One region of the Photorhabdus viridis genome, then DNA from elsewhere that is predicted to be linked to it. Evidence: predicted binding sites of a transcription regulator. Region 1 holds the regulator's gene; each other region holds the start of a gene.
What was found. Region 1 encodes CRP, which controls carbon source genes, mostly activating them, when cyclic AMP is high. Its sites were predicted from a motif close to ATGTGANNNNNNTCACAT; they were not measured.
Positions count from the first base shown of each region.

Region 2: cdd (cytidine deaminase) is a predicted target of CRP. The motif match lies at 2,301-2,318, and genes of this name have one in related genera.
Region 3: msrB (peptide-methionine (R)-S-oxide reductase MsrB) is a predicted target of CRP. The motif match lies at 1,972-1,989, and genes of this name have one in related genera.
Region 4: ABR397_RS04890 (NupC/NupG family nucleoside CNT transporter) is a predicted target of CRP. The motif match lies at 2,717-2,734, and genes of this name have one in related genera.

Region 1 covers NZ_JBEJZY010000026.1:22,145-27,290, reverse strand. The annotation lists gene ppiA (peptidylprolyl isomerase A) at 1-422, shown strand, start outside; gene ABR397_RS12690 (hypothetical protein) at 534-674, opposite strand; gene ABR397_RS12685 (aminodeoxychorismate synthase component II) at 1,048-1,623, shown strand; gene argD (bifunctional acetylornithine/succinyldiaminopimelate transaminase) at 1,747-2,958, shown strand; gene crp (cAMP-activated global transcriptional regulator CRP) at 3,007-3,639, opposite strand; partial or broken gene ABR397_RS12670 (RNA-guided endonuclease InsQ/TnpB family protein) at 4,034-4,450, shown strand; gene ABR397_RS12665 (OsmC family protein) at 4,554-4,961, shown strand; gene ABR397_RS12660 (phosphoribulokinase) at 5,084-5,146, opposite strand, start outside.
Region 2 covers NZ_JBEJZY010000006.1:66,546-71,691, forward strand. The annotation lists gene metG (methionine--tRNA ligase) at 1-850, shown strand, start outside; gene ABR397_RS03620 (CidA/LrgA family protein) at 1,108-1,536, shown strand; gene ABR397_RS03625 (CidB/LrgB family autolysis modulator) at 1,539-2,234, shown strand; gene cdd (cytidine deaminase) at 2,374-3,258, shown strand; gene ABR397_RS03635 (NAD-dependent malic enzyme) at 3,602-5,146, shown strand, end outside.
Region 3 covers NZ_JBEJZY010000027.1:10,145-15,290, forward strand. The annotation lists gene ansA (asparaginase) at 1-372, shown strand, start outside; gene pncA (bifunctional nicotinamidase/pyrazinamidase) at 385-1,023, shown strand; gene ABR397_RS12955 (YeaC family protein) at 1,085-1,354, opposite strand; gene msrB (peptide-methionine (R)-S-oxide reductase MsrB) at 1,443-1,853, opposite strand; gene gapA (glyceraldehyde-3-phosphate dehydrogenase) at 2,194-3,189, shown strand; partial or broken gene ABR397_RS12970 (D-hexose-6-phosphate mutarotase) at 3,281-3,535, shown strand; gene ABR397_RS12975 (MipA/OmpV family protein) at 3,616-4,368, opposite strand; gene dadX (catabolic alanine racemase DadX) at 4,647-5,146, opposite strand, start outside.
Region 4 covers NZ_JBEJZY010000008.1:97,120-102,265, reverse strand. The annotation lists gene ABR397_RS04905 (BON domain-containing protein) at 202-579, shown strand; gene ABR397_RS04900 (patatin-like phospholipase family protein) at 761-1,825, shown strand; gene ABR397_RS04895 (TatD family hydrolase) at 1,830-2,603, shown strand; gene ABR397_RS04890 (NupC/NupG family nucleoside CNT transporter) at 2,905-4,170, shown strand; gene deoC (deoxyribose-phosphate aldolase) at 4,665-5,146, shown strand, end outside.

The DNA.
Region 1 (5,146 bases):
TTACAACCAAAAACTTTATTGAATACGTCAATGAGGGTTATTATAACAACACAATTTTTCATCGGGTAATCCCTGGATTTATGGTTCAGGGTGGCGGTTTTACCAAAGATTTGCAGCAGAAAGCGACTAAAGAACCCATTAAAAATGAAGCGGATAACGGGCTGCGTAATTTACGCGGAACGATTTCTATGGCGCGTACCGCTGATAAAGACAGTGCTACTAGTCAATTCTTTATCAACGTAGCGGATAATGCTTTCCTTGATCATGGTCAGCGTGACTTTGGCTATGCAGTATTTGGTAAAGTCGTAAAAGGTATGGATGTTGTAGATAAAATTTCTCAAGTAAAAACTGAAAATGTCGGCCCATATCAGAATGTACCGGTGAAACCTGTGGTTATCTTGTCTGCTAAGATTGTCCCTTAACTTTTTTCTGAGATATTAATGATTGCTGCGATTATGGCAGTTTCTGGTCTCTCAGTGAATTTGCATCTGATTAACAATCGGGCCTTCATTTAATGAAGGCTCGTTTTACCGTTATTCATACAACTTCTTGGTGAATTCTTTATTTTCTTCGGTTCGTGGATAATATCCGTCTTTATAGCATTCCTTCTCTTTACTCTCGTGGTTGCAACGCAGTGCACCTGCGGTGTTACGCCGGTTACTGATAGCGAGCATGGCCTGTGTTCTGGTCTGGCGATTACAACGTGCAGAGGGAGAGGAAAATACCCGAGCCCGACAATGGATTTGCAGGCTCTCAGGTAGACAGCAAAAACGGGGAAGATGCTATAATCAATTTTGTCTTCATAACAATTACCTTACTTATTGAATATCAAAAAGAGCCTATGTTTTGTAGCGGTATGAGAGTAAGTTGATTGAGGAAAAAGTAGTCATTGATTTTGTTACACTATGCTGCAAGTGCTTATGTGCTATGATAGCCGCCCCGTTGTCGTTAGGCCGTTTTACCTGAAATCATGTTGTTCATGATAAACAAATTGCAGGATTGGCAGGACAACAAATACAGCGATAAAAATGGGTAGGATAGACTCCTATGTTATTAATAATAGATAACTATGATTCTTTTACGTATAACTTATATCAATATTTTTGTGAATTGGGAACAGATGTTTTAGTCAAGCGCAATGATGAATTACAGCTTGAAGATATTGAGCGATTGGCGCCTACACATCTGGTTATTTCCCCAGGTCCTTGTACTCCAAATGAAGCAGGAATTTCTCTGGCTGCGATTTCTCATTTTGCGGATAAACTGCCGATTCTTGGTGTTTGCCTTGGGCATCAGGCAATTGGGCAGGCATTCGGCGCCAGTGTAGTAAAAGCCAGGGAAGTGATGCATGGGAAAACTTCTGCTATTCATCATAATCAGCAAGGTGTGTTCAAAGGGCTTAACAGGCCATTAACGGTTACCCGTTACCATTCATTGGTGATTGCCGCAGAGACTTTACCAGCCGTATTTGAAGTCACTGCATGGAGTCAGCATAACGGTAATGTAGATGAGATCATGGGAATTCGTCATCGTACTCTGCCCCTGGAGGGTGTGCAGTTCCACCCTGAAAGTATTCTCAGCGAGCAAGGGCATCAGCTACTGAGTAACTTCCTTAGATATTAACCAGATACCAATAATTTCTTCATTTATTTATCTTTTTCATTTGCCCATCTTTGATTTTTTATGCATATTCAGTGATTATAATTTCATTTTTGAATGGCGTATATATAAAAAACGGGTGGGAAAATGATGGAGCATGCCGCAGTAAACAGAAATACATACGATCAAGTCATGTTGCCAATTTATTCACCGGCACAGTTTATACCGGTGAAAGGGCAAGGCAGCCGTGTATGGGATCAGCAAGGAAAAGAGTATATTGATTTTGCTGGTGGTATTGCTGTTATGGCTTTGGGACATTGTCACCCTGCGTTAGTGGATGTTTTAAAGCAGCAAGGGGAGAGACTTTGGCATATCAGTAATATTTTCACCTGTGAACCGGCTTTGATACTCGCGCAGAAACTGATTGATGCAACTTTTGCCGAGCGGGTATTTTTTGCCAACTCAGGAGCGGAAGCGAATGAAGCCGCATTTAAGCTGGCGCGTCACTATGCCATTACCCGTTACCATCCATATAAAACCAAAATTATCGCATTCCATCAGGGGTTTCATGGTCGTACTCTGTTTACGGTCTCTGTTGGTGGTCAGCCAAAATACGCTGATGGTTTTGGGCCAAAACCCGCAGATATTATTCATGTGCCTTTTAATGACTTAGATGCAGTAAAGGCGGTCATGGATGATCATACTTGCGCTGTTGTATTAGAACCTGTTCAGGGTGAAGGGGGAGTCACGCCGGCGACATCCGCATTTATTCATGGGTTGCGTGAACTTTGTGATAAACATCAGGTACTGCTGGTATTTGATGAAGTACAAAGTGGAATGGGCCGTACCGGTAAGTTATTTTCTTATATGTATTATGATGTTGTGCCGGACATTATCACCACAGCGAAGGCTCTGGGAGGTGGTTTCCCTGTCAGCGCTATGCTGACTACGGCGAATATCGCTTCGGCGATGGTGCCGGGAACTCACGGCACAACTTATGGTGGTAATCCGCTGGCTTGTGCGGTTGCAAATGCTGCTTTTGACATTATCAATACGCCAGAGGTCTTGGATGGTGTTGAAAAACGTCATCATTTGATTGTGAATTTTCTGAACGATATCAATCAGAAATATTCGATATTTGGTGAAATCCGTGGCAAGGGATTGCTGATTGGTGCGGAACTAAAAGCGCAGTATCAGGGAAAATCTAAAGAGATCCTGCGACTGGCGGCTGAAAATGGCCTGATGTTATTGAGTGCCGGTAGTGATGTACTGCGTTTCACACCTTCGCTGATAATCAGTGAAGAGGAGATAGATCAGGGGATGGAACGGCTGGAGAAGGCGATTAGCCAGTTGGTATAACAAGGATAAGAGAAATCAGCGCAGTATCATGCGCTGATTAATCCAGAATTAACGCGTACCGTAAACAACAATTGTTTTGCCGTGTGCGGAGATCAGGTTTTGATCTTCCAGCATTTTCAGAATACGGCCAACCGTTTCACGGGAACAGCCAACAATCTGACCAATTTCCTGGCGAGTGATTTTGATTTGCATCCCGTCAGGGTGAGTCATTGCATCGGGTTGTTTCGCCAGATTCAGTAAAGTCTGAGCAATCCGGCCGGTTACATCTAAGAAAGCCAGGTTACCGACTTTCTCAGAAGTTGTTTGCAAACGGCTTGCCATTTGGGCAGATAAACGCATTAAAATATCCGGGTTTACCTGAATCAGTTGACGGAATTTCTTATAGGAAATTTCCGCTACTTCACAGGCGCTTTTGGCCCGAACCCAGGCTGTTCGCTCTTGTCCTTCTTCAAATAATCCAAGCTCGCCAATGAAATCTCCCTGGTTTAAATAGGAGAGGATCATCTCTTTGCCTTCTTCATCTTTAATCAAAACCGCAACAGAACCTTTTACGATGTAGTAAAGCGTCTCTGCTTTTTCGCCTTGATGAATAAGCGTGCTTTTGGATGGATATTTATGAATATGGCAGTGTGACAAAAACCATTCAAGAGTGGGGTCTGTTTGTGGCTTGCCGAGAACCATTCTCTTCATCCTCTGTTGTTATCGCTGCCTAAATAACACGAGAACCTAAAAGTTTCTCGTCAGGCTGGCTTATAAAGACACTAGCTTAACATATTAGTTTGCTGAAAAACCGATAGGTGAGGGTTTTATATAGGTTATCTGAAATTTGAAACTTGAGTATTGATCTTAACCCACATATACCCGGACCTGCTTCTGTTTTTAACACAGGAAAAGGTTTCTGTCTTGTCTTGTATTGTTTCAGCATAATAAACCGTTCATTAGCCATTGCCCCGTAAACCGTCGCCCAATCGGGCGGCGATATAAGGGGAGCTAACCTACATGCAAAATAAGATCGTGACCATAGTGCATGACGAGATAAATGCGTATTTAAAATTCTGACATGGCGGCTGCGGATAAAAAAGCCTTATCCCGAAAGAAAAAAGGCAGTGCTAACCGGGCGAAAGCGCGGTTATAGGTAGTCAGGTGCCATGAACACGTAGCTAACGCTAGAGCCGATTTTCAGCATAAGCTTTCCCGTGTCATTGGGGATGCAGGCTGGCATAGTTTCATCAGCAGGCTGGAATACAAAGCGGAACAAAAAGGCGTTTATGTGGTGAAACTCGATCAGTGGTATGCGAGTTCCAGAAGGTGTCATTGTTGTGGTGGCAAGATGTCGGAAATGCCGCTGCATAAACGGCGCTGGCAATGCCCTGAGTGCGCGGTAGAACATGACATCCGGCAAAAAGGGATAGTTGAATGACAGGCGGCGGGACACGTCGTCTCTGCTCATGGAGGCCTGCGTAAATCCGTTGCACCAACGGTTGCGGCCTGAGAAGTGGGAAGCCTCGCCGTTTTTTACGGCGGGGAGTAGTCACATTGCCAGTTTAATACTGAAAGAGTAGGCTTTGATGCAAAAAATGACTTGAGAGGTACTTATGCACGCGCGGGTAAAATGGGTTGAAGGGTTGTCTCTTTTGGGGGAGTCGTCTTCGGGTCATCAGATCATGATGGATGGAAATGCCGGCGATAAGGCACCAAGCCCAATGGAAATGGTATTAATGGCAGTTGGCGGTTGTAGCACGATTGATGTTATTTCTATTTTGCAGAAAGGCAGATATGACATAAAAGATTGTGAAGTGAAATTAATTTCCCGCCGTCGTGAAGAGGCGCCACGCTTATTTACTTCTATTAATCTGCATTTTATTGTTACCGGCAAGGATTTAACAGAGAACGCGGTTGAACGTGCCGTCATGCTTTCCGCTGAGAAATATTGTTCTGTTTCGTTGATGCTGGGGAAATCAGTTGAACTTACCCACAGCTTTGAAATTAAAGAGACAGAGTAAGATACTATTTCCTGATTGAAAAATAACGACAGGTAACTAATATCAGTTACCTGTTTTTTTAACTGAATAATATAAGAAGTGGATTCAAATGCGGGTTTTTTTGGATTTATCCTAGGTTTTAATCAACAAATTTTTTCCCCTTCCAGTAATCTCTGTACCAATGGCGTCATAATTAACTCCATGGC
Region 2 (5,146 bases), on a different contig from region 1:
TTCCCGTAACGCGGGTTTCATCAATAAACGCTTTAATGGCAAGCTAGCGGATAAACTGGCTGATCCGGCGCTTTACCAGAAGTTTATTGATGGTGCGAAAGTGATTGAGGAAGAGTTCAACAATCGCGAATTCAGTAAAGCAATCCGTGAAATCATGGCATTGGCTGATTTGGCAAACCGTTATGTGGATGAGCAGGCGCCGTGGGTTGTGGCAAAAGAAGAAGGCCGCGATGCGGATCTTCAAGCTATCTGTTCAATGGGCATCAACCTGTTCCACGTTCTGATGACTTTCCTAAAACCGGTTTTGCCAAGTCTGGCAGAACGCGCAGAAGCTTTCCTGAATACAGAACTGACCTGGAATGGTCTTGAACAACCTCTACTGGATCATCAGGTTTCCACCTTTAAGGCGCTGTTTAACCGCATTGATATGGATAAAGTCGATGCGATGGTTACTGCATCTAAAGAAAGCATCAGCGCACCACAAAAAATCAGCGGTCCACTGGCAGAAGATCCGATTCAGGATACAATCACTTTTGATGATTTCGCCAAAGTTGATATGCGCGTCGCCCTTATCAAACAGGCTGATTTTGTAGAAGGATCAGATAAGCTGCTGAAGCTGACTCTGGATCTTAGTGGTGAAACCCGCCAAGTGTTTTCCGGTATCCGTTCCAGCTATCCTGATCCAAAAGCCCTGGAAGGCCGTTTAACTATAATGGTTGCCAATCTGGCTCCGCGTAAAATGCGCTTCGGTATTTCTGAAGGAATGGTGATGGCTGCTGGGCCTGGCGGAAAAGATATCTTCCTGCTCAGTCCTGACAGTGGCGCACAGCCGGGTATGCAGGTGAAATAACAGTCAATTTATTGCCAATATACCCTATGGATTTCAAGATGCATCGCGACGGCAAGGGAACGAATCCCCGGGAGCATAGATAACTATGTGACCGGGGTGAGCGAGTGCAGCCAACAAAGAGGCAACTTGAAAGATGACGGGTATATATCTTACAAGCGGGGATCAACAATGGTCCCCGCTTTTTTTGAATGTGATCTATGGCACATTCCTAGGGTTAATTGTATGATGAATTCCTCACTGGAATTAGGAATTTTGTTATGTCGTTTCGTGAAGTACTGATTATAGGTTGGCAGTACCTGCGAGCATTTGTACTGATTTATCTGTGTTTATTGGCAGGCAATGCCATCTCTGCTCTGTTACCCATCGCCGTCCCCGGCAGCATTATCGGTATGTTAATATTGTTTGTCTTATTAGCTTTCCAATTGATTCCTGCCCACTGGACAAAACCAGGTTGCAGTCTGTTACTGAGAAATATGACCCTGCTGTTTCTGCCTATCGGTGTAGGCGTTATGAATTATTACGATCAGCTCAGCCAACAGATATTACCGATTGTCCTCTCATGCCTTATCAGCACCGCAATGGTTATGATTATTGTTGCTTACAGTTCCCATTATGTTCACCGCGAACGTTCAATTATTGGCTCTGTATCAGAAGTTAAGACTGAACAAGAAAAACAAGAGAAATAAATATGTTAAGTCATATTTGGTGGTCACTGCCATTAACATTGATTGTATTCTACGCCGCAAGAAAACTTTCACTAAGATTCAAAATGCCTATTCTGAATCCTTTATTGGTTTCTATCGCTGTACTGATCCCAATATTGTTAATAACCAATATCCCCTATGAACACTATTTCGCCGGCAGCCGAATTCTTAACGATCTGCTCCAGCCCGCAGTAGTTGCACTGGCATACCCTTTATATGAACAGTTGCACCAGATCCGCACCCAATGGAAATCCATTATCAGTGTCTGTTTTATCGGCAGTATTGTCGCTATGGTTACAGGTACCGCTATTGCATTATGGATGGGCGCAACACCTGAAATGGCCGCTTCGATATTGCCTAAATCAGTCACTACGCCAATAGCAATGGCAGTAGCAGATGCTATTGGCGGCATCCCGGCAATCAGTGCCGCTTGCGTCATTTTTGTCGGCATTCTTGGGGCAATATTTGGTCATAACCTGTTCGACCTCTTGCAAGTGAAAACCAAAGCATCCCGCGGTTTAGCAATGGGGACGGCATCACATGCTTTAGGCACCGCCCGTTGTACAGAAATCAATTTTGTTGAAGGAGCATACAGTTCATTAGCATTGATGACCTGTGGCATCATTACTTCACTAACCGCCCCTTTTATATTCCCAGTGCTGCTATATCTATTTAGTTAATTGCCCGTTGAAAATTTGATACAAATCTCTCAATTACCAACTTTAATTACATAATTTTCATTATTTTCGTGATACTGGTCACATTTAAAATCTAATCAGAGCATCTAGAATGATCTTAAGTTAATTTGGAGATCATTCTATGCAAGCTCGCTTTCGCTCTATCTGGGCACAATTGCCATCTAAACTACAAGATGCACTTTTTCCCTATGCAGGAAACGACGACTTTCCTGCCATGCTTACGGCTGAACAAGCTGAATCGGTCAAGAAAACCTGTGGCTTTGACGATAACACATTGGCTATCGCCCTGCTGCCACTCGCAGCAGCATGCTCCCTGACTCCGATATCACATTTTAATGTCGGCGCAATTGCCCGGGGCGAAAGCGGAAATCTCTACTTCGGCGCAAATATGGAATTTACCAATGTGCCATTACAGCAAACTATTCATGCTGAACAATGTGCTATTACTCACGCCTGGTTACGCAGCGAGAAAAAACTGACCTCTATCACGGTTAATTACTCTCCATGCGGTCACTGCCGCCAGTTTATGAATGAACTTAATAGTGGTACACAACTAGAGGTACATTTGCCAAAACAGGCGCCTTCAACATTGGGGCACTATTTACCAGACGCTTTCGGTCCAAACGATTTGGGTATCACTACTCTGTTGATGGACCCGGTTAATCATGGTTATAAACTAGAAGCCACTGATGAACTTGTACTAACCGCATTGGATGCAGCAAATCGGAGCCATGCCCCATACAGCAATTCGTACAGCGGTACAGCATTGCTGGGAAAAAATGGAAAAATCTATCCTGGGCGTTATGCAGAAAATGCTGCATTTAATCCAAGCTTACCCCCATTGCAAGCTGCCCTTATCCTGATGAATATTTCTGGTGGTGATTGTCTGGCTATCGAAAGAGCAGTATTAGTTGAGGGAAAAAACAGCGATTTGTCCCAACAAAGTGCAACTCAATCCACACTTGCCGCACTAGGCTGTAGTAAATTTGAGTATCACACGTTCTGAATTCAGTGAAAAATGCGCTTTTTCCTCTAGTCACACTCAACCGTGCGTATACGAAATTTGCACCGACGGCTCTGCCGGGCATCAAGCCCGGCGATAGGAAATTAAATGTACACGAAATATTAACGCTCCTTTTTATGAAAATTATGTAGATATCTATAACCCGGATGGAGGATTTTCTCCTATAAAAATAGTTAACGTAACATTTTATTAGCTAAATCTGGATGTTATCTCTCATTTTTACTCATAATACCTCTAATTAAGTAACATTTGCTGTACATATTTTTCCTATCTCTTAGGATCTATAGCTGACCTTGTTATCCATTTAGTTCAAAGAGTAAGATTCATGGAACTGGAACACGAAAATAAACGTCCATTATATATTCCCTATTCTGGCCCCATCCTGTTGGAATTTCCCCTGCTCAATAAAGGCAGTGCCTTTACTGAAGCAGAACGCGGCAACTTTAACCTTCATGGCTTATTACCGGAAGCGGTTGAAACTATCGAAGAACAAGCTGAACGCGCCTATCGGCAGTATCTTGATTTCAAAAATGATGCAGATAAACACATTTATCTGCGAAATATTCAAGACACTAACGAAACTCTGTTCTACCGCCTGCTGGATGCACATTTGAGCGAAATGATGCCAATCATTTATACCCCAACGGTTGGTGAAGCTTGTGAACATTTTTCTGATATTTACCGCCGCGCCCGTGGCTTGTTCATCTCATATCCAAATAAAACGCATATTGATGACATGCTGCAAAATGCGACTAAACAAAATGTAAAAGTTATCGTTGTCACCGATGGTGAACGTATTCTTGGTCTGGGTGACCAAGGTATCGGCGGTATGGGTATTCCTATTGGTAAACTTTCCCTGTATACCGCCTGTGGTGGTATCAGCCCGGCTTATACGCTGCCGGTAGTCCTGGATGTGGGAACGAATAACCCCCAGCGCCTGAATGACCCGTTATATATGGGCTGGCGCCATCCGCGTATTACCGGTGCAGAATATGATGAATTTGTTGATGAATTTATTCAGGCCGTTAAGCGCCGCTGGCCCAATGTGCTGCTACAGTTTGAAGATTTCGCGCAAAAAAATGCCATGCCCCTGCTCGACCGCTATCGCCATGAGCTTTGTTGCTTTAATGATGACATTCAGGGAACCGCCGCTGTTACACTGGGCAGCCTGATTGCAGCCAGCCGCGCTGCTGGTCGTCAATTAAAAGATCAAACCGTCACTTTCCTGGGGGCAGGTTCCGCTGGCTGCGGTATCGCAGAGCAGATTGTCGCCCAGATGAAATCTGAAGGTTTAAGTGAAGAACAAGCTCGCGCCCGTATTTTCATGGTTGATCGTTTCGGTTTACTGACAGATAAACTACCAAATTTATTGGATTTCCAGAACAAACTGGTACAAAAAAACGACTCCTTAGCTGAATGGGATGTGAACAGCGATTCTATCTCTCTGCTCGACGTTGTTCGTAATGCTAAACCTACAGTATTAATTGGCGTTTCAGGTCAAGCAGGGCTGTTCACAGAAGAGATCATCCGTGAGATGCATAAACACTGTGAACGCCCAATCGTTATGCCATTATCCAACCCAACTTCCCGTGTTGAAGCCCGGCCTGAAGATATTATCAACTGGACTAACGGAGCTGCTCTGGTTGCAACAGGTAGCCCATTCAATCCAGTAAAATATAAAGATCAAGAGTATCCGATCGCTCAATGTAATAACTCCTATATCTTCCCTGGAATTGGCTTAGGTGTTATTGCCTCCGGGGCCAAACTCGTCACTGACGGCATGTTGATGGCGGCAAGCCGGACATTAGCTGATTGTTCACCATTAGCTAAAGAGGGTACAGGCCCATTACTGCCACTTATTGATGATATT
Region 3 (5,146 bases), on a different contig from region 1:
ATTTATCCCGGCCTTTCCAGTCAAGTTGTGAACAATATTTTAATGCAACCGGTTAAAGCCTTAATCCTGCGCTCATATGGCGTCGGCAACGCGCCGCAGCATCCAGACTTATTGAAAGAGCTAACACAGGCAACAGAGAGAGGGATTGTGGTTGTCAATCTAACCCAGTGCATTTCTGGCAGGGTAAACATGGATGGTTACGCAACCGGTCATGCTCTGGCTGAAGCCGGTGTTATCAGTGGCTACGATATGACCTTTGAAGCAACTTTAACTAAGTTGCACTATTTACTCAGTCAACCCTATAGCAGTGAAAAAATTCGTTATTTAATGCAACAAAATTTACGTGGTGAATTAAGTTATGTCGATAAATAATCCGAGAAAGAGATGAAAACAGCCCTATTACTCATTGATCTACAGAACGATTTCTGTACTAGCGGTGCATTAGCCGTAAAAGAGAGTGAGCACGTCATTGATGTTGCAAATCAGGCAATTGATATCTGTCTGAAACACAATATCAGCATTATTGCCACTCAAGACTGGCACCCTGCTGAACATATGAGCTTCGCAGTTAACTCCGGTCAGAAGATCGGCGATATCGGTATACTGAACGGTATTCCGCAAGTATGGTGGCCGGAACACTGTGTTCAGGGGCAACATGGCGCTGATTTCCATCCACAACTGAACAAGCAGGCCATTATTGAGATTTTCTACAAAGGCGAAAATCCACAGATCGACAGCTACAGCGCTTTCTTTGATAACGGTCACCAGAGTAAAACCCAGCTTGACGACTGGTTGCAAACAGAACAAATTGAACGCCTGTTTATTATTGGTATCGCCACTGATTATTGTGTGAAGTTTACCGCGCTGGATGCGCTGGCATTAGGTTATGAAACCTGGGTAATCACTGATGGTTGTCGGGGGGTTAACCTCAATCCAGGTGACAGCCAATCCGCATTCAAAGAGATAAAAACGCAAGGCGCGATCCTGATAGAACTTGCCCAGTTAGAAAGCGCCCTTTTCTGATACCAATCAAGACCAGGCTGAGTTCAACAAACTCAGCCTTTTCATCGCCATCTTGCGAAGATTATGGCTTAAATGTTGCCACCATTTCAGACTGAAAGGCCGCTTTCAGTTCTTGTTTACTCTTCATCACCAACTGACCATCAGTACCGATTGTCATATGCTCAGGTTCATGGTTGTGCTTTGCTTGCCATAGCATAATCATTTGCAGGCTATTTTCTTTCTGCTCTACAGTTAGAGGCACGCCATCCTGCCATTTACCCAGTTCGACTGCCTGAACCAGGCGTTGATATATTTCTGGCGTCATTACAGATAACAGATCATCCAGTTCCATTGATATTTCCTCATTATTATTTTTCAGAATTAGCTGAAACGATTTTTCTTACATAAATTAACAGCGATGCCGTCAATGATAAAAATGTCTAACCTGTTGTTTTCTCACCTGTATTTTCATCAGTAAAACTTAACGCAGCCGAGTTGATACAAAAACGTTCTCCTGTTGGTTTCGGACCATCAGGGAACACATGCCCCAAATGAGCGTCACAATGGCGGCAACGAACTTCAATACGCTGCATATTATAACTATTATCATCAAGATACAGTATCGCATCATTGCTGACAGGCTGGTAAAAACTCGGCCAGCCACAGCCAGAATCAAATTTAGTATCAGACATAAATAACGGCTGCCCACAGCACAGACAATGATACACGCCACTTTTTTTATTATGTAGCAATTTCCCCGAAAATGGCGGTTCCGTCCCTGCATACTGGGTAACATGACGCTGAATATCAGTAAGCTCTGTATAAAGGGAAACATCAGGATTTTTAGCCATAACGACCACCTTAATAAGACTCATGTTTTCAATAAAATCAAATGATAATAACAAAAGATTAACATTGCATCAGTGGAATTTATTTTAAGCGGTTAATTGAAGATGTTTATCCTACTATTTGTGATGTGACTCGCATATCTAACCGATTAACTTTCAATATCTGTCTATGCCCCGATAATGATGGGCGGATCGATTGCTGGTACCGTATAGAAAGCGTCTGAATGGTGTACTCAAGGTCGATGTTTTTCGACTATTGACACGATTCCGCTTGACGGCTGGCAAGGTTTTGGTAACTTTAGTAATAATTTTTAATTCACTAAAAAATAGCTGGTGGAACACTATGACTATCAAAGTAGGTATCAACGGTTTTGGTCGTATTGGCCGTATTGTTTTCCGTGCTGCACAAGAACGTTCAGACATCGAAATCGTCGCAATCAACGATTTGCTGGATGCAAAATACATGGCTTACATGCTGAAATACGATTCAACTCACGGCCGCTTCAAAGGAACTGTTGAAGTAGAAGACGGTCACCTGGTTGTTAACGGTAAAACTATCCGTGTTACAGCAGAAAGAGATCCAGCTAACCTGAAATGGAATGAAGTGGGCGTTGATGTTGTTGCAGAAGCAACAGGTATCTTCCTGACTGATGAAACTGCACGTAAGCACATTATCGCAGGTGCAAAAAAAGTGGTTCTGACCGGCCCATCCAAAGATGACACGCCGATGTTTGTTATGGGAGTTAACCACAAAGCTTACGCAGGCCAGGACATCGTTTCCAATGCCTCCTGCACCACTAACTGTCTGGCGCCGCTGGCTAAAGTTATCAATGACAAATTCGGCATCGTCGAAGGTTTGATGACCACTGTTCACGCAACCACTGCGACGCAGAAAACAGTGGATGGCCCTTCTGCAAAAGATTGGCGCGGCGGCCGTGGCGCCGCTCAGAACATCATTCCATCTTCTACCGGTGCGGCTAAAGCAGTAGGTAAAGTTATCCCTGAGCTGAACGGTAAACTGACGGGTATGTCTTTCCGTGTTCCTACTCCTAACGTCTCTGTTGTCGACCTGACTGTACGTCTGGAAAAACCAGCCACCTATCAGCAAATCTGTGATGCCATCAAAGACGCGGCTGAAGGCGAACTGAAAGGCGTTCTGGGTTACACCGAAGATGACGTTGTATCTAACGATTTCAATGGCGAAAAACTGACTTCTGTATTTGATGCAAAAGCCGGTATCGCCCTGAATGACAACTTTGTGAAGCTGGTTTCCTGGTATGACAACGAAACAGGTTATTCTAATAAAGTTCTGGATCTCATCACTCACATCTCTAAATAACTGAGTCATCACCTTGCCTGAAAAGAGCTGCCTTTCTGGCGGCTCTTTTGTTTTAATCTGTTTATAACATGCGTTATGGAAGCCTATGGTGATTATCAGGCAACCTGCGCCCTGCACACTTATCTCACTGAAACGGACAATTGAAATTCACCATTACCATCACAGTGATGTTGTATGCTGGAATCCCGGTGCTAAATTATCGAATAATATGAAAGACATGTGTGATGAAGGTTACAAAAATATGATTTGTGTAGAAACAGCTCGTATCAATAAACCGTTAATTGCCAAAAATGATAGCCCAGCCCGCATTTCGGTTGTCATTCGTTGCCGGAAAGACCATCAGTAAATATCTCAAAAAAAACCACAAAAAAGACTGAATACAATTCGATGAATTCAGTCTCTATCCGGTATTATCGTTTCGGGTAATTAAAAACTATATGTAATACCTGTCCAGACAATACTTGAATATGATTTATTAACCATTGGGCTATCTTTAATTTCAGACGGTAGCCATTCAACGCGCCCCATCATAAATGCAGACCATGTCTGGTTAAATTCATAATTGGCAGATAATTCCAGGTAAGGAGTCCAACTATCACCTGGAGTATATTTTTCCAACCCGCTACGATGTGATTCACGCTCTTTAATACCATATTCGTAACGATTTTGTTTTTTACTATTCCAGACCACGCCTAACCCTGGTTGTAATGACAAGCTCCCTATTTCAAAGTCATATAAATAAGCCAAGTCAACCGTGATCCCTTTACTGTTACTTAAAGTATCCGCTGCAAAAGAACTGCGTAACGTTCCCCAATCTTCAATATGACTATAACTAAAACCACCCATCATGGTATCGCGACGTTTATCCAGCTTTTTCAGCTGCTTATCTTCATTGTCTTTTGGGCTGAAACTTTGAGGATAATAATACACATCCAAAGATAATTTATCTTTCGGTTCGTTCCACAAATAATACCCAGCAGCTAAAGTATGAAAATAGAAATTGTCAGTTTCATAATTAACCATTGGAACAGGTGACACTTTATCTTCACTCTTTACTCCCTTATAAGGGGGCGACTGAGCCAGAACAGATACGCCAACTGACCACTGCCCTGCATAAACTACCGATGAAGAAAAACAAAAAGTGATGGCTGCCGCTAGAACTTTTGCTTTGTTGATCATTATTAACTATTTCCTATAAAACAATTATGCGATTAGCTATTATAAAGTGTAAGTGTAAAAGATCATCTCCCTTATTTCCAAGAATAACATAGTATTTTTGTCCAAAAAGCACTATATGTCTAAATTATGCTTAATTTTCTTAACGAAAACATACAGATTATATGTGAAGAACAGATATATTAATTTAGAGAAATCGATAACTTATTTTCTGAATAATACCAGAAATAAATTATTATTTATCACTCCCCCAATCAGAGTAAAACCGTCCTGCCAAGTATTTAACGACATAGAGATACCGGGACCCGATCCGCCAGTGCACACAACAATTCATAACCAATCGTTCCAAGGATCTCTGCCACATCATCCACCGGCAGGTTTTGCCCCCACAATTCGACAGGGCTGCCAATTTGGGCCTGCGGGCAAGGCGTCAAATCTACTGACAACATATCCATTGATACTGCCCCTAACACCTGAGTTCTGACGCCATCGACAATAACCGGTGTTCCGGTCATTGCTCTGCGGGGGTAACCATCAGCATAACCACAGGCAACAGTACCGACTCTCATAGGGCCTGATGCGGTATATTTACTGCCATAACCGATCTTTTCCCCAGCCTTGAGATGCTGAATGGCAATAATCTCACTTTGCAGACTCATCACGGCTTTCAACCCAATATCCGCAATATCTTTCCACTTTCCACTGGGAGAAGCGCCATAAAGCACAATACCGGGACGTACCCAATCTCTGTGAGTTTGCGGATACCACAGAGAAGCGGCTG
Region 4 (5,146 bases), on a different contig from region 1:
GTAAGATTCGTCTTATTTTATAGCTCTTTGCTTAATTTTCCTGTTATTATTTCTTGGTCTTTCGCTGTATTGATGTTTTTATTTTCCAATTTAACTTAGCTCTTGGAGGTAATAACCTATTTTTAATTCTAATGCGGATTGTGATTCTGTTTAGATGGCTTTATAGATTCAGAAATCTAACCGACAAAAGGAAGGTATAAGATGAAGAATGTTAAATTGACTCACACATTGATGGCTGTTGTTTTGGGTACAGCCTTGGTCAGCAGTAGTGTGCTGGCGGAAGAGTCTTTTAAAAATAAAGCGACGCAAGCACTCGACAGTGCTGGTCAGAAAATCGATGACTCCATGAAAAGCGTCGATGGTTACATGGATGATAGTGCTATCACAGCGAAGATTAAAAGTGAGTTGTTGGCGGAAAAAGGTATCAACAGCACCGGCATCGCGGTAAAAACAGAAAAAGGAGTTGTTTATATTTCTGGTTTTGTGAAAAGCGAGCAGCAATCCAGAAAAGTGCTGGATGTTATCTCTAAAGTGAAAGGGGTCAAATCTATTCAAAACGGTCTGACCATAAAAAAATAATATGTTTTTCTAATTTGGTGGTTGTTTTCCATTCAAATAATTTTGTTTTGTACTAATCGGATATGCGCCCTCACCAGGGGTTTTTATCAAAATATTGACTACGTAGCACCATAATATAATGACGGATAATAACTTCCCAAGTTATGCTCTCTATCCGTCATTTATTTTCTTGGGGGACTGCGTGGGGAAACGTATACCGATAACTTTGGGAAATATTGATCCATTATCCCATAAATATAAATCGCATATTAAATCTGGAAAGGTTGCACTTGTTTGTGAGGGGGGAGGGCAGCGCGGCATTTTTACTGCTGGTGTGCTGGATGAATTTATGCGTGTTGAATTTAACCCGTTTGATCTATTGCTTGGTACTTCGGCGGGTGCACAGAACCTTTCAGCCTATATTTGTGGGCAGCGTGGATATGCCCGGCGGGCTATCAGCCGTTATACGACCAGACCTGATTTCTTTAACCCTCTACGTTTTGTTCGTGGTGGTCATTTAGTTGATTTAGATTGGTTTTTAAAGACCGTTTCTCAGGAACTTCCCTTGGATATCCCCGCCGCTTTACGCAAGTTTGACGCCGGATGTGAATTTTATATGTGCGCGTGTCGTGCAGATAATTTTGAACCAACCTATTTTCATCCTGATGGGAAGAATTGGCTGGAAGTGATTAAGGCGTCAAGTGCTATTCCTGGGCTTTATCGCAATGGTGTGACGATTGATGATGTCGTTTATTATGATGGTGGTATCAGTGACGCCATTCCAGTGGAAGAGGCGTATCGCCGTGGTGCTGATACAATAGTCGTGATCCGCACTGTTCCTTCGCAGCTCTATTACACGCCTGATTGGATGAAACGGATGGAACGCTGGCTAGGGGATAGCAGCCTGCAAAAGATGGTACGGATGTTACAGCAACATGCGAGAAGCTATTACCGCACACAGAAATTTATTGAGAATCCACCTGATGATGTGCAGATCTTTGAAATCTATCCGCCTGCGCCATTAACTGCCAGTGCATTAGGCAGTCGTTTGCCGGCGCTGAATAAGGATTATCATCTTGGGCGTCGTTGCGGTCGTTATTTCCTGGCGACGGTTGGTCATGCATTTGTTGGTGATAAGTTTGGTATGGCGGAGCGTAAAAATTATCGTTTGAGCCGTCATGTCTTGCGCCAGAGTGGAGAAAATAGCATTTTGGTTAAATCACCAACTGCATTGGCGGAATCGCCAGAACAGATGAATAATGGGTAGTTTTATGTTCATTGATACCCACTGCCATTTTGATTTTCCCCCGTTTCATGATGACGAACGGCAGAGCCTGCAACGGGCGGCACAGAATGGTGTGGATAAAATTATTGTTCCCGCAGTGAGTGGGAAAAATCTGCAACGGGTATCTGAACTGGCTCGCGCTTATCCGGAGATTTATGCGGCGTTGGGCTTGCATCCTCTTTATATTAATGAACATCAGGAATCGCATCTTGCCGATCTGACGCGATTACTGAAACAGAAAAATAAAAAGCGGGTGGCTGTCGGAGAGATTGGCCTCGATCTCTATATGGCTGAACCTCAATTTGAAAAACAGAAAGAATTGCTGTGCGCTCAATTGCGGCTGGCAAAACAGTGTGAATTGCCTGTCATACTTCATTCCAGAAAAAGCCATGATCAACTGGCCGCGATCCTGAGAAGAATCGACCTTCCCCGTACCGGCGTAGTACATGGATTCGCCGGTAGTTTATCTCAGGCAGAGGTTTTTATCCGTTTGGGATACTACATCGGGGTAGGGGGAACCATTACTTATGAAAGAGCGCAAAAAACCAGACGCGCAGTTGCTGAACTTCCTTTAACTTCTCTTGTGCTGGAAACAGACGCACCGGATATGCCGCTTTTCGGGTTTCAGGGAGAACCTAACCGACCAGAAAGAATTGCCCGGATTTTTGCTTCATTATGTGAGCTTCGCCGTGAATCTCCTGACGCAATCGCCGCCCAACTTTATAGTAACGGTGTTGAGTTATTTGGGTTGAATAGTTAAGTGGTATATCATAAAACTTTAACTGCGCTTACCTGATAATCATCTCTTAATTGTTCATTATTTTTCCATCCCGATGGTTAGATTATCTTATTGCAGATTATTTCTGCAATTTTGTGTGATTTACATCACATTTATCGTTTTTGCATTGCTTTTTTCAGTGGGTATTTGTGATGTAGATAGCTTGTTCATTCCGATGACTGAGTATAATCAGCGCCGAAACAGTGTCAGTGAACATTGACATTCTTACTGACATATTTAATTTATTATTAAGTGAACAGGGATTCTTCCAATGCAACTCTTTATGAGCCTGGTCGGGATGGTAGTGCTGATCTTGATCGCAGTACTTTTTTCCAGTAACTATCGCGCTATTAAACTTCGTACCGTCCTTGGTGCTTTTTTGATTCAGGTCGCTATCGGCGCTTTTGTACTTTATATTCCCGCAGGCAAGATAATATTAATGGGTATGTCTGAGGGAGTTTCCAGTGTTATCCAGTATGGTCAGAAAGGAATGGATTTTATTTTTGGTGGATTAGTTTCCCCCAGAATGTTTGAACTGTTTGGTGGTGGTGGTTTTGTTTTCGCCTTGCGTGTACTGCCGATTATCGTTTTCTTCTCTTCACTGATTGCTGTTTTGTACTACATCGGTGTTATGCAGCTTGTTATCAAAGTATTGGGTGGCGGCCTGCAAAAAGTTCTCGGCACTTCACGTACCGAATCTTTGTCAGCAACAGCAAATATTTTCGTAGGTCAAACTGAGGCGCCATTGGTTGTTCGCCCTTATATCGCCACTATGACCCAGTCTGAACTGTTTGCGGTTATGTGTGGCGGCCTGGCATCTGTCGCAGGTTCTGTACTGGCCGGTTATGCATCAATGGGCGTACCGTTGGAATATCTGATTGCGGCTTCCTTTATGGCGGCTCCAGGCGGTCTGTTATTCGCTAAACTGATGGTGCCTGAAACTGAAAAGTCGCAAGACACTGTTGATGCGATGTCACTGGTCGCTGAATCGGAACGTCCTGCTAACATTATCGATGCCGCTGCTTCTGGTGCCGCTTCCGGTATGCAATTAGCACTGAACGTCGGTGCAATGTTACTGGCGTTTGTTGCCCTGATTGCGTTAGTAAACGGTATTCTTGGTGGTATCGGTGGCTGGTTTCATTACCCACAACTTTCTCTTGAATTGGTGCTGGGCTGGATTTGTGCGCCTATTGCTTACCTGATTGGCGTTCCATGGCATGAAGCAACAGTTGCTGGTTCCTTTATCGGCCAAAAACTGGTTGTGAACGAATTCGTCGCCTTTATGAACTTCGGCCCATATTTGCAATCGGATGATGTGGTTGCGGCTGCGGGTTTACAGGTTCTGTCAGGTCATACCAAAGCCATCATCTCCTTTGCACTGTGTGGTTTTGCTAACCTTTCTTCTGTCGCTATCCTGCTGGGTGGTTTGGGCGGTATGGCGCCGAGTCGTCGTGGAGACGTCGCTCGCCTGGGGATGAAAGCAGTAATAGCAGGTACATTATCCAACCTGATGAGTGCAACCATTGCCGGTTTCTTCCTAGCACTGTAACTTTGTTGCAATATGCAGGTGGGATAACCCCGCCTGCAATCCATTTTCCTTCCAATTAACCCATGATGAAAAACAGTACCTGCCATACCCCTTTGTTTGGCAATGCGTTATATTTTTTATCGTGTACTATTTGATGACAGGAAGGTGTGATTGGCGGATAAACCGGATAGTGCGCACACTTAATGTGATTTACATCACATATAAAATTGTTATCTTGCAAACTACATTGTATTAATGTGATGTTTGGCACGATTTTTTGAACGTTTAAATGTTCAAATAATATTATGCCAATATTTTATGGATACAGGCGAGGCTCGTATTAAGGACCATAAGCTGAAAAGAGCATAGTGCGGTGAAAAGGAGTTCAACTGTCGCGGTGGGCATCCCACGGTTACATCTTCAAGGAACCAAGTCCGCTCGCCAACAAATAATCGTTTAAAAAAATGTGTGGTTCTGGCGTAAAGCCGGCCGCAATAATAACGTTGGAGAGTTTTATGACCGATTTAACCGCAGCAGCGCAGCGTGCGCTGAGTTTGATGGATTTAACGACACTTAATGATGATGATACAGATGAAAAAGTGACGGCATTGTGTCATCAGGCGAAAAGCCCGGCGGGTAACACGGCGGCTATCTGTATCTACCCGCGTTTTATTCCTCTGGCGCGTAAAGTGTTGCGTGAACAGGGTACCCCTGAAATCCGTATTGCAACAGTGACAAACTTCCCACACGGTAATGACGATATTGAGATCGCTGTAGCTGAAACCCGTGCCGCGATTGCTTATGGTGCTGATGATGTTGACGTGGTTTTCCCATACCGCGCATTGATGGCCGGTAATGAACAAATTGGTTTTGATCTAGTTAAAGCCTGTAAAGAAGCCTGCGTGGAAGCGGGTGTTTTGCTAAAAGTCATTATCGAAACAGGTGAACTGAAAGAAGTCTCTCTGATCCGTAAGGCGGCTGAAATTTCAATTAAAGC